Regions from separate parts of the Janthinobacterium sp. 1L-D-8-B-C4 genome, predicted to be linked through region 2. Evidence: predicted binding sites of a transcription regulator. Region 2 holds the regulator's gene; the other holds the start of a gene.
What was found. Region 2 encodes LexA, which represses DNA repair genes until DNA is damaged. Its sites were predicted from a motif close to ACTGTATNNNNATACAGT; they were not measured.

Region 1 (4,394 bases), 140 kb from region 2:
CGTGGTGGCGCGCAGCAAGTCGCGCTCGGGCACGGCGCCGGCCGCCTGCCACAGGGCCTGGTGGCGGTTGCCGGCCAGCGCCTGCAAGGCATTGCCGGCGGCCAGTATCTGCAGGTCATGGCGGTCCAGCCCGGCGCGCCGCGCCAGGTCGGCCACGTCAACAAACATCGACATGGCGCGTGCGTCCTCAATGCGCTGGGCGGCCTCGGCCCGCATGCCGAACAGGGCATTGAAGCCGAGGCGCACTGCAGGCGCCGCCGCATCGCCTGCCAGCGCCGCCTCCCAGCCGCTGACGGCCACATCGACCGGGTAGACTTGCACGCCATGCCGGCGCGCATCCTGCACCAGTTGCGAGGGGCTGTAAAAGCCCATCGGCTGGCTGTTGAGCAAGGCGCACAGAAAGGCCGCCGGTTCATGGCATTTCAGCCAGGAACTGGCATAGGTCAAGAGCGCAAAGCTGGCCGCATGCGACTCGGGAAAACCATATTCGCCAAAGCCTTCGATCTGGCTGAAGATGGCTTCCGCAAATTCCCGTTCATACTTATTTTTGACCATCTTTTCGACGATACGTTCTTTGTAATTATTCAAGCCACCCTTGCGTTTCCAGGCCGCCATGGCGCGCCGTAACTGGTCCGCTTCGCCGGGCGTGAAATCGGCGGCGATAATTGCCACCTGCATTACCTGCTCCTGGAAAATCGGTATGCCCAGGGTGCGGCCCAGCGCCTTTTCCAGGCCCTTGGGATATACCACCGCCTCTTTTTTCTGGCGCCGCTGCAAATAAGGGTGGACCATGCCGCCCTGGATCGGGCCGGGGCGCACCAGCGCCACTTCGATCACCAAGTCATAGAATGTACGCGGGCGCAGCCGGGGCAGCATGCTCATCTGCGCGCGCGATTCGATCTGGAACACGCCGATGGTATCGGCCTCGCAGATCATGTCGTAGGTGGCCTTGTCTTCGGGCGGAATATCCTGCATCACGAACGGCTCGCCACGGCGTACGCTCACGATATCGAAGGCGCGGCGCAGCGCCGACAGCATGCCCAGCGCCAGCACGTCGACCTTCATCAGGCCCAGCTCTTCCAGGTCGTCCTTGTCCCACTCGATCACGCTGCGCTCTGCCATGGTGGCGTTTTCAATCGGCACCAGGCGCGACAGCTTGCCCTGCGCGATCACGAAGCCGCCCGGGTGCTGCGATAAATGGCGCGGAAAACCCAGCAGTTGCTGCGCCAGCGTGGCCCATTGCCGCGACAGCGGCGCCTCCGGGTCCAGCCCGCTTTCGGCCAGGCGGTTCAGCAGGTCGCGCTTGCCATCGAACCAGCGGTGCGCCTTGGCCACTTTCTCCACGATGGCCAGGTCCACGCCCAGCGCGCGGCCGCTGTCGCGCAAGGCGCTTTTCGGCCGGTAGCAAATCACCACGGCCGCCAGCGCGGCACGCCGCCGGCCATATTTGGCGTAGATATATTGAATCACTTCCTCGCGCCGCTGGTGCTCGAAGTCGACGTCGATATCGGGCGGCTCGTTGCGTTCGCGCGACATGAAACGCTCGACCAGCGAATTGCCGCGCGCCGGGTCCACTTCCGTGATGTGCAGGCAATAGCAGACGGCCGAGTTGGCAGCCGAGCCGCGGCCCTGGCACAGGATGGCTTGCGAACGGGCAAAGCGCACGATGTCGTAGACGGTCAGGAAATACGGCTCGTATGCCAGGTCGGCGATCAGTTCCAGCTCATGCTCGATCTGTTCTTGCACATGGGCCGGTATGCCCAGCGGAAAACGCGTGCGCGCGCCATGGTAGGTTTCTTCGCGCAAGTAAGTGGCCGGCGTATGGCCGGGCGGCACCAGTTCATCGGGGTATTCATAGCGCAAGGTGTCGAGGGAAAAATCACACTGGCTGGCGATGCCCACAGTTTCGGCCAGCGCCTGCGGCGGATACACATTGCCCAGGCGCAGCCGCGTACGCAGATGCTGTTCCGCGTTTTGCGCCAGCGCATAACCGCACTCGGCCACCGGCTTGCCCACGCGCACCGCGCACAGGGTGTCGAGCAAGGGCTTGCGCGAACGCACATGCATGCATACATGGCCAACCGCCGCCACCGGCAAGCCCTGCGCCCTTGCCGCCGCTTGCACGGCCAGGCGGTGCGCATCGTCCTGCGCGCGCAGCAGCAGGTTCAGGCCAAGCCAGTTGCGCTCTTTTTGTTCTCCTCCGTCTTCCTCCATGGCAAAGGTGGCCCGCATCCACGCGCCCTGCTCTTGCAAGGCGTCGGCATCGGCCGGATAGCTGGGCAGCAAGATCATCAGGCAGCCGGGCAAGCCTTTCAAATGCGCAAACTCGGCCGACGGCGCGGCGAAATCGTCGGGCGTGAGCAGATAGCGCCCCTTGGCCGCGCGCGTGCGCGCCATGGTGATCAGCTCGGACAAGTTGCCATAGCCTTCGCGGTTTTTCGCCAGCGCCAGCAGCGACCAGGCGGCGCTGCCGTCGGCATGCGTCAAATGAAAATGGGCGCCGATAATCAAGGGGAATTTCGCCCGTTTGGCCACGCCATGGGCGCGCACCACGCCGGCCAGCGAACACTCGTCAGTGATGGCCAGCGCACGGTAGCCCAGCTCGATGGCGCGCGCCACCAGCTCCTGCGCATGCGAAGCGCCATGCAGAAAGCTGAAGTTGGTCAGGCAGAACAACTCAGCGTAATCGGGCAAGCTCGCGACCGCCATGATGTACCTCAACACTGTATATAAACACAGTAATTATACTCAAGTCAAAACAGGCACCCGCTTTTGCCAGAGCTTGCCCTTGAGATGGGCTTGCCGGTTCTTGTCGCCTCATCGGCAAAGACCAGAATGCGCACCATTCATAACTGGTATGACCGAAATGCGATTTACATATATCCCCGCCAATTCTAGGATGCCTGACGTGCACCAGCCATCCGGCTGCACAGCGGCGCCAGCCGGCAAGCCCATGCCATCAGGCAGGGCTCAACGAAGATCAAGGGGACTATCCATGTATAACGCCATTACCGGGGCCAGCGCGGCGGCGCCGGCCACCGCTGCGGATGCGGACAATGCGCTCTACCGCAAGGTATCGGGCCACATTATTCCGTTTCTGTTCGTCTGCTACGTTATTTCCTTCCTCGACCGCATCAACATCGGGTTTGCCCAGTTGCAGATGAAGCAGGATCTTGGTTTCAGCGACGCGATGTACGGACTGGGCGCGGCGGCTTTCTACGTTGGCTATGTCTTGTTCGAGGTGCCGAGCAATCTGCTGCTGGCGAAATATGGCGCGCGCAAGACCTTCGTGCGCATCATGCTGCTATGGGGCGCCGCCTCCGTCTCGATGGCGTGGGTATCGACGCCGACACAGTTTTATCTCCTGCGCTTTACCTTGGGCGTGTTCGAGGCCGGCTTCTTCCCCGGCATCGTGCTCTACCTTACCTACTGGTACCCGCCGCTGCGGCGCGCCTCGGTGCTGTCCTTTTTCTTTGCCGGCGTGGCGGTGGCGGGCGTCATCGGTGGCCTGGTGTCGGGCTGGATCATGCGTGACATGGCCGGCGTGCTGGGGTTCAGGGGCTGGCAATGGATGTTCGCGCTGGAAGGCGCGCCTGCGCTGGTGCTGGCGGTGATCGCCTTCTTTTATCTCGATGATTTCCCGCACGATGCCAAGTGGCTCAGCAGGCAGGAAAAAGCCCGCCTGGCGGACAACCTCGCCGACGATGCGCCGGCCACCGGCAGCGGCGCGGCCCGCGGCGCTGCCTGGTTCAGCAACCCGCGCGTTTATCTGTATGCCTTCATCTACTTTGCGCTGACCTGCGGTTCGCTGACGCTGAGTTTCTGGATGCCGCTGATGATCCGCGATTTCGGCGTGCAAGACGTGGTGATGGTCAGCCTGTACTCGGTCATTCCGAACGCGATCGGCGCCGTCGGCGTAATCCTGATCGCCCGCCTTGCCGACCGCAGGGCGCAGCACGGCAAGTTCTTCGCGGTCTGCACCGTCGGTGGTGCGCTGGCCCTGGCGGCCCTGACCACACATCCGTCCAGCCTGGCGCTGGCACTGCTGCTGCTGTCGCTGGCAACCACGCTGATCTTCTCGGCATTGCCGATATTCTGGGCCATGCCGACAGCGCTGCTGCCGCGCGAAGGGCGCGCGGGAGGCATCGCGATGATCAGCAGTTGCGGCATCACCAGCGGCATCGTTGCACCATGGGCGATTGGCCAGATCAAGACGGCCACCGGCAGCATGGACATCGCGCTCTATATCCTGGCGGTGCTGCTGGCCGTGAGCGCTGCGGTGCTGCTGGCGAGCCTGGCCAGGCCTATTCCGGATGCTGATCGAACGCCTCCTTGACCTGCTTGCGCAGCCAGTTGTTGGCGGCGTCGTGCTGGAAGCGCGGATGCCAGTACTG
Region 2 (4,394 bases):
CAAGGACAAGGTCGTACTGCTGGTCGACGACTCCATCGTGCGCGGCACCACCAGCCGCGAAATCGTGCAGATGGCGCGCGAAGCCGGCGCCCGCAAGGTGATCTTCGCTTCGGCCGCACCACCGGTGATCTACCCGAACGTCTACGGCATCGACATGCCGACGCGCGATGAGCTGATCGCCTATGGCCGCACCACCGAAGAAGTGTGCCGCGAAATCACCGCCGATTACCTGGTCTACCAGGATATCGACGACCTGAAGCAGGCGATTGCCGACGTCAACCCGGCCCTGACCAACTTCGAAGCGTCGTGCTTTGACGGCGTCTACGTGACCGGCGACGTCTCGCAGGACTACCTGGACCGCCTGGAATATGCGCGCCACAATCCGAAGGCGGCAGCGCCCGAAGACACGCCGCGTTCCCAGCTGAACCTGAACCTGGCGACTACCGAAGCATAAGTAACCTGCCCGGCCTGCGCCGGGCTTTTTTTGGGGTCAGACCTTCAGGTCTGACCCCGGCATTTGCCTTGGGGTTGCGCGGCAAATCGAATATCCGGAATTTCATCGATGACCACCAAAAAAACCTACGGCTTTACCACCACCATCCTGCATAACGACCGCCGCAAGGGCATCGAGCACGGCTCGCTGCACAAGCCCGTGCATACTTCGGTTGCTTTCGGCTACAGTGACGCGCGCCAGCTGGCGTCCGTGTTCCAGGGCAAGGAGCCGGGCTTTCGCTACGGCCGCCAGGGCAACCCGACCGTCTCCGCACTGGAAGACAAGGTCAACCAGATGGAAGACGGTGTGGCCACCTTGTGCTTTGCCACCGGCATGGGTGCCATCGGTGCCGTTGTGCAATCCTTGCTGCGCGCCGGCGACCATGTGGTGTCGTCGGCCTTTTTGTTCGGCAATACCAACAGCCTGTGGCAGACGGTGACGGGGCAGGGCATCGGCGTGTCATTCGTCGACGCCACCGAAGTGGCTAACGTGGCCGCCGCCATCACGCCGCAAACGCGCATCGTGTTCGTTGAAACCATCGCCAACCCGCGTACGCAGATCGCCGACCTGGCAAAGATTGGCGAGCTGTGCCGCGAGAAAGGCATCCTGTATATCGTCGACAACACCATGACCACGCCCTACCTGTTCCGCCCGAAAGCGGTGGGCGCCGGCCTGGTGATCAATGCGCTGACCAAGTCGATCGGCGGCCACGGCAATGCGCTTGGGGGCAGCCTGACCGATACCGGTGTGTTCGACTGGACGCAGTACCCGAATATTTTCGAGAACTACAAAAAGGCGGCGCCGAAACAATGGGGCATTGCGCAGATCCGCGCCAAGGCCTTGCGCGACTTCGGTGCCTCGCTGGGGCCGGAAGCGGCGCATCATATTGCCGTGGGCGCCGAAACCATGGCCTTGCGCATGGACCGCACCTGCTCGAACGCGCTGGCGCTCGCTACCATGCTGCAAGCCGATCCGCGCGTGGCGGCCGTGCATTACCCGGGCCTGGCGTCGCACCCGCAGCACGCGCTGGCGTCCGAGTTGTTCCGCAGCTACGGTTCGCTGTTCAGTTTTGAATTGAAAGACGGCATCGACTGCTTCGATTTCCTCAATCGCCTGAACCTGGCGATACCGGCCAGCAACCTGGGCGACACGCGCACCCTGGTGATACCGGTCGCCCATACGATCTTCTACGAGATGGGTGCAGAACGCCGCGCCAGCATGGGCATTGCCGAGTCGCTGATCCGCGTTTCCGTCGGTATCGAGGATGAAGCCGACCTGCTCGATGATTTCAAGAGCGCGCTGGACGCGTAAACGCCTTCGGCAATAAAAAGGGCCGCAACAGCATTGCTGTGGCGGCCCTTTTTCACGTGCAGCAGTTTAATGCCAGCTGCGCATCAGGCCGACTGCCAGGCCTTCCAGGGCAAACTCGTCTTCCGGCGTCACGGTAATGACCTTGAAGTCGGGGTTTTCCGGGAACAGTTCGATCAGGGTGCCGGTTTTCTTGTAGCGCTTGACGGTGACTTCATCGCCGATGCGGGCTACGACGATCTGGCCGTTCTTGGCACTGTCGACTTTTTTTACGGCCAGCAGGTCGCCGTCCATGATGCCGGCGTCGCGCATCGACCAGCCGCGCACTTTCAGCAAAAAGTCGGGCTTGGCCGAAAACAGGGCCGGATCGACGTTGTAGCTCGCTTCCAGGTTTTCCTGCGCCAGGATGGGCGAACCGGCGGCCACGCGGCCGATCAGCGGCAGCGACATCAGCAGCGCGGCAGGCACCTTCGGCAGCGCCGGCTCGGCAAGCGAGGCGCCGATCAGGCGGATGCCGCGCGAGGTGCCCGGCGAAATCTCGATGGCGCCCTTGCGGGCCAGGGCCTGCAAATGCTCTTCGGCTGCATTGGCCGATTTGAAACCCAATTCATTGGCGATTTCGGCGCGGGTCGGAGGAAAACCCGTGTTTTCAATCGCGTCCTTGATCAGGTTCAGGATTTGTTCTTGTCGTGCTGTCAGCTTGATCATGGATGGTGGGTGCATAGTGAAATGCTGTCTATATGAACAGTCTGTATTTTTGTACAGTATCGCCGACTATGCAAGCGACTTTCGGCATTTTCGGCCGATTTCGATGGAAAAAGTCGCGCGCGAAGCAAAAATGCTGCGCTGGCGGGCGTTGCAGGCGCTGCATGGCAAGCAATGGTTGAACGGATTGCAAAAGGCGGTTATAATCTTCGGCTGACCTTCCCACACCCGTCTTGACGCCGGGGTGGGCGATTATCAATCCGACCTGAAGGAGTTTGCATGCGTCATTATGAAATAGTCTTTATCGTCCATCCGGACCAGAGCGAGCAAGTGCCCGCGATGATCGAACGCTACAAAGCCAGCGTAACCACCCGCGGCGGTTCGGTTCACCGCGTGGAAGATTGGGGCCGCCGTCAAATGGCTTACTCGATCCAGAAACTGCCTAAAGCACACTACATCTGCCTGAACATCGAATGCGACAACGAGACCCTGGTCGAGTTGGAAACAGCATTCAAATTCAATGATGCCGTGTTGCGTCACCTGACCGTTAAAATGAAGAAAGCTGAAACAGCTCCTTCGCCGATGATGAAATCGGTACAACGCGAAGATGCGGCCAAAAGCCACCGCACCGAAGCACCAGCAGCCGCTCCAGCCGCAGCAGCAGCCTGATTGACCAGGATCGTGCGCTGAACCAGTTACAAGTTACCGCCATCATTGCCGAGCGCGAAATATTGCGCTATACCCCGGCAGGGTTGCCGATCGTGAATGCAGTATTGCAGCACAGTTCGCAGCAGATGGAAGCCGGTATCGCCCGTTTGACCGAGTTTGAACTTGCCGCGCTTGCCGCTGGCGAAATCTCAGGCCGGTTCAGTCAGGCAAGCTTGGGCGGGGTGTATCAGTTCACGGGTTTCCTGGCCAGGAAAAGCCGCAACAGCAAGAGTTTGGTGTTTCACATCATTGATTTTAGTGCAGTCAGTTCTGACTAGCGCAATTTTAGATACAGGAGCCTAGAATGGCATTCGGTAAAAAGTTCGACAAAAACAAGCTCAAGCTTAAAGAAAAACGCAAACAGCAAAACCCACTGTTCAAACGCAAGAAGTTCTGCCGCTTCACCGCAGCACACGTTGAACAAGTTGACTACAAAGACGTTGACACGCTGAAAGACTTCGTCCAAGAAAACGGCAAGATCATGCCAGCACGCCTGACCGGTACCAAAGCGCACTACCAGCGCCAAGTTGACACCGCAATCAAGCGCGCTCGCTTCCTCGCGCTGCTGCCATACACCGATTTGCACCACGCTTAATCGGTCAGATATTCCTGGAGAAGAACTATGCAAATCATTCTGTTAGAAAAAGTTGTTAACGTCGGTAACCTCGGCGAAGTCGTCAAAGTCAAAGACGGTTACGCACGTAACTTCCTGATCCCGCAACGCCTGGCCCGTCGTGCTACCGCTACGGCGATCGCCGAATTCGAAGTCAAGCGCGCTGAACTGGAAAAAGCTGCTGCCGCCAAACTGGCTGCATCGCAAGCCCAGGGCGAAAAACTGAGCGGCCTGACCGTTCAAGTTGCTCAAAAAGCTGGCGTCGATGGCCGTCTGTTCGGTTCTGTCACCAACTTCGACATCGCTGAAGCGCTGACCAAGCAAGGTTTCGCTGTTGAAAAAGCACAAGTACGCATGCCTACCGGCCCGCTGAAAGTTGTTGGCGAGCACAACGTTTCGGTTGCCCTGCACACCGACGTGGTAGTGGAAGTGGTGATCGCTGTGGTACCAGACGCAAACGCGTAAATCGTTTGCAGGCCTCGGCCTGCAGCATTGCCGCAATTGGAAAAGCCGGGTTCGCCCGGCTTTTTTGTGGCCTTTTTTTCCGTCATTTTCAGCCCTTTATTT

Region 1: the regulator LexA is predicted to act here: its motif matches at 2,723-2,740, upstream of AC0Z42_RS12935 (error-prone DNA polymerase).

Annotation. Positions count from the first base shown of each region.
Region 1 covers NZ_JBXAVX010000006.1:172,773-177,166, reverse strand. Annotated here, with positions in the region: gene AC0Z42_RS12935 (error-prone DNA polymerase) at 1-2,709, opposite strand, end outside; gene AC0Z42_RS12930 (MFS transporter) at 2,996-4,336, shown strand; gene AC0Z42_RS12925 (LysR family transcriptional regulator) at 4,305-4,394, opposite strand, start outside.
Region 2 covers NZ_JBXAVX010000006.1:314,648-319,041, forward strand. Annotated here, with positions in the region: gene purF (amidophosphoribosyltransferase) at 1-454, shown strand, start outside; gene AC0Z42_RS13525 (cystathionine gamma-synthase family protein) at 563-1,804, shown strand; gene lexA (transcriptional repressor LexA) at 1,871-2,509, opposite strand; gene rpsF (30S ribosomal protein S6) at 2,786-3,175, shown strand; gene priB (primosomal replication protein N) at 3,193-3,492, shown strand; gene rpsR (30S ribosomal protein S18) at 3,519-3,809, shown strand; gene rplI (50S ribosomal protein L9) at 3,837-4,292, shown strand.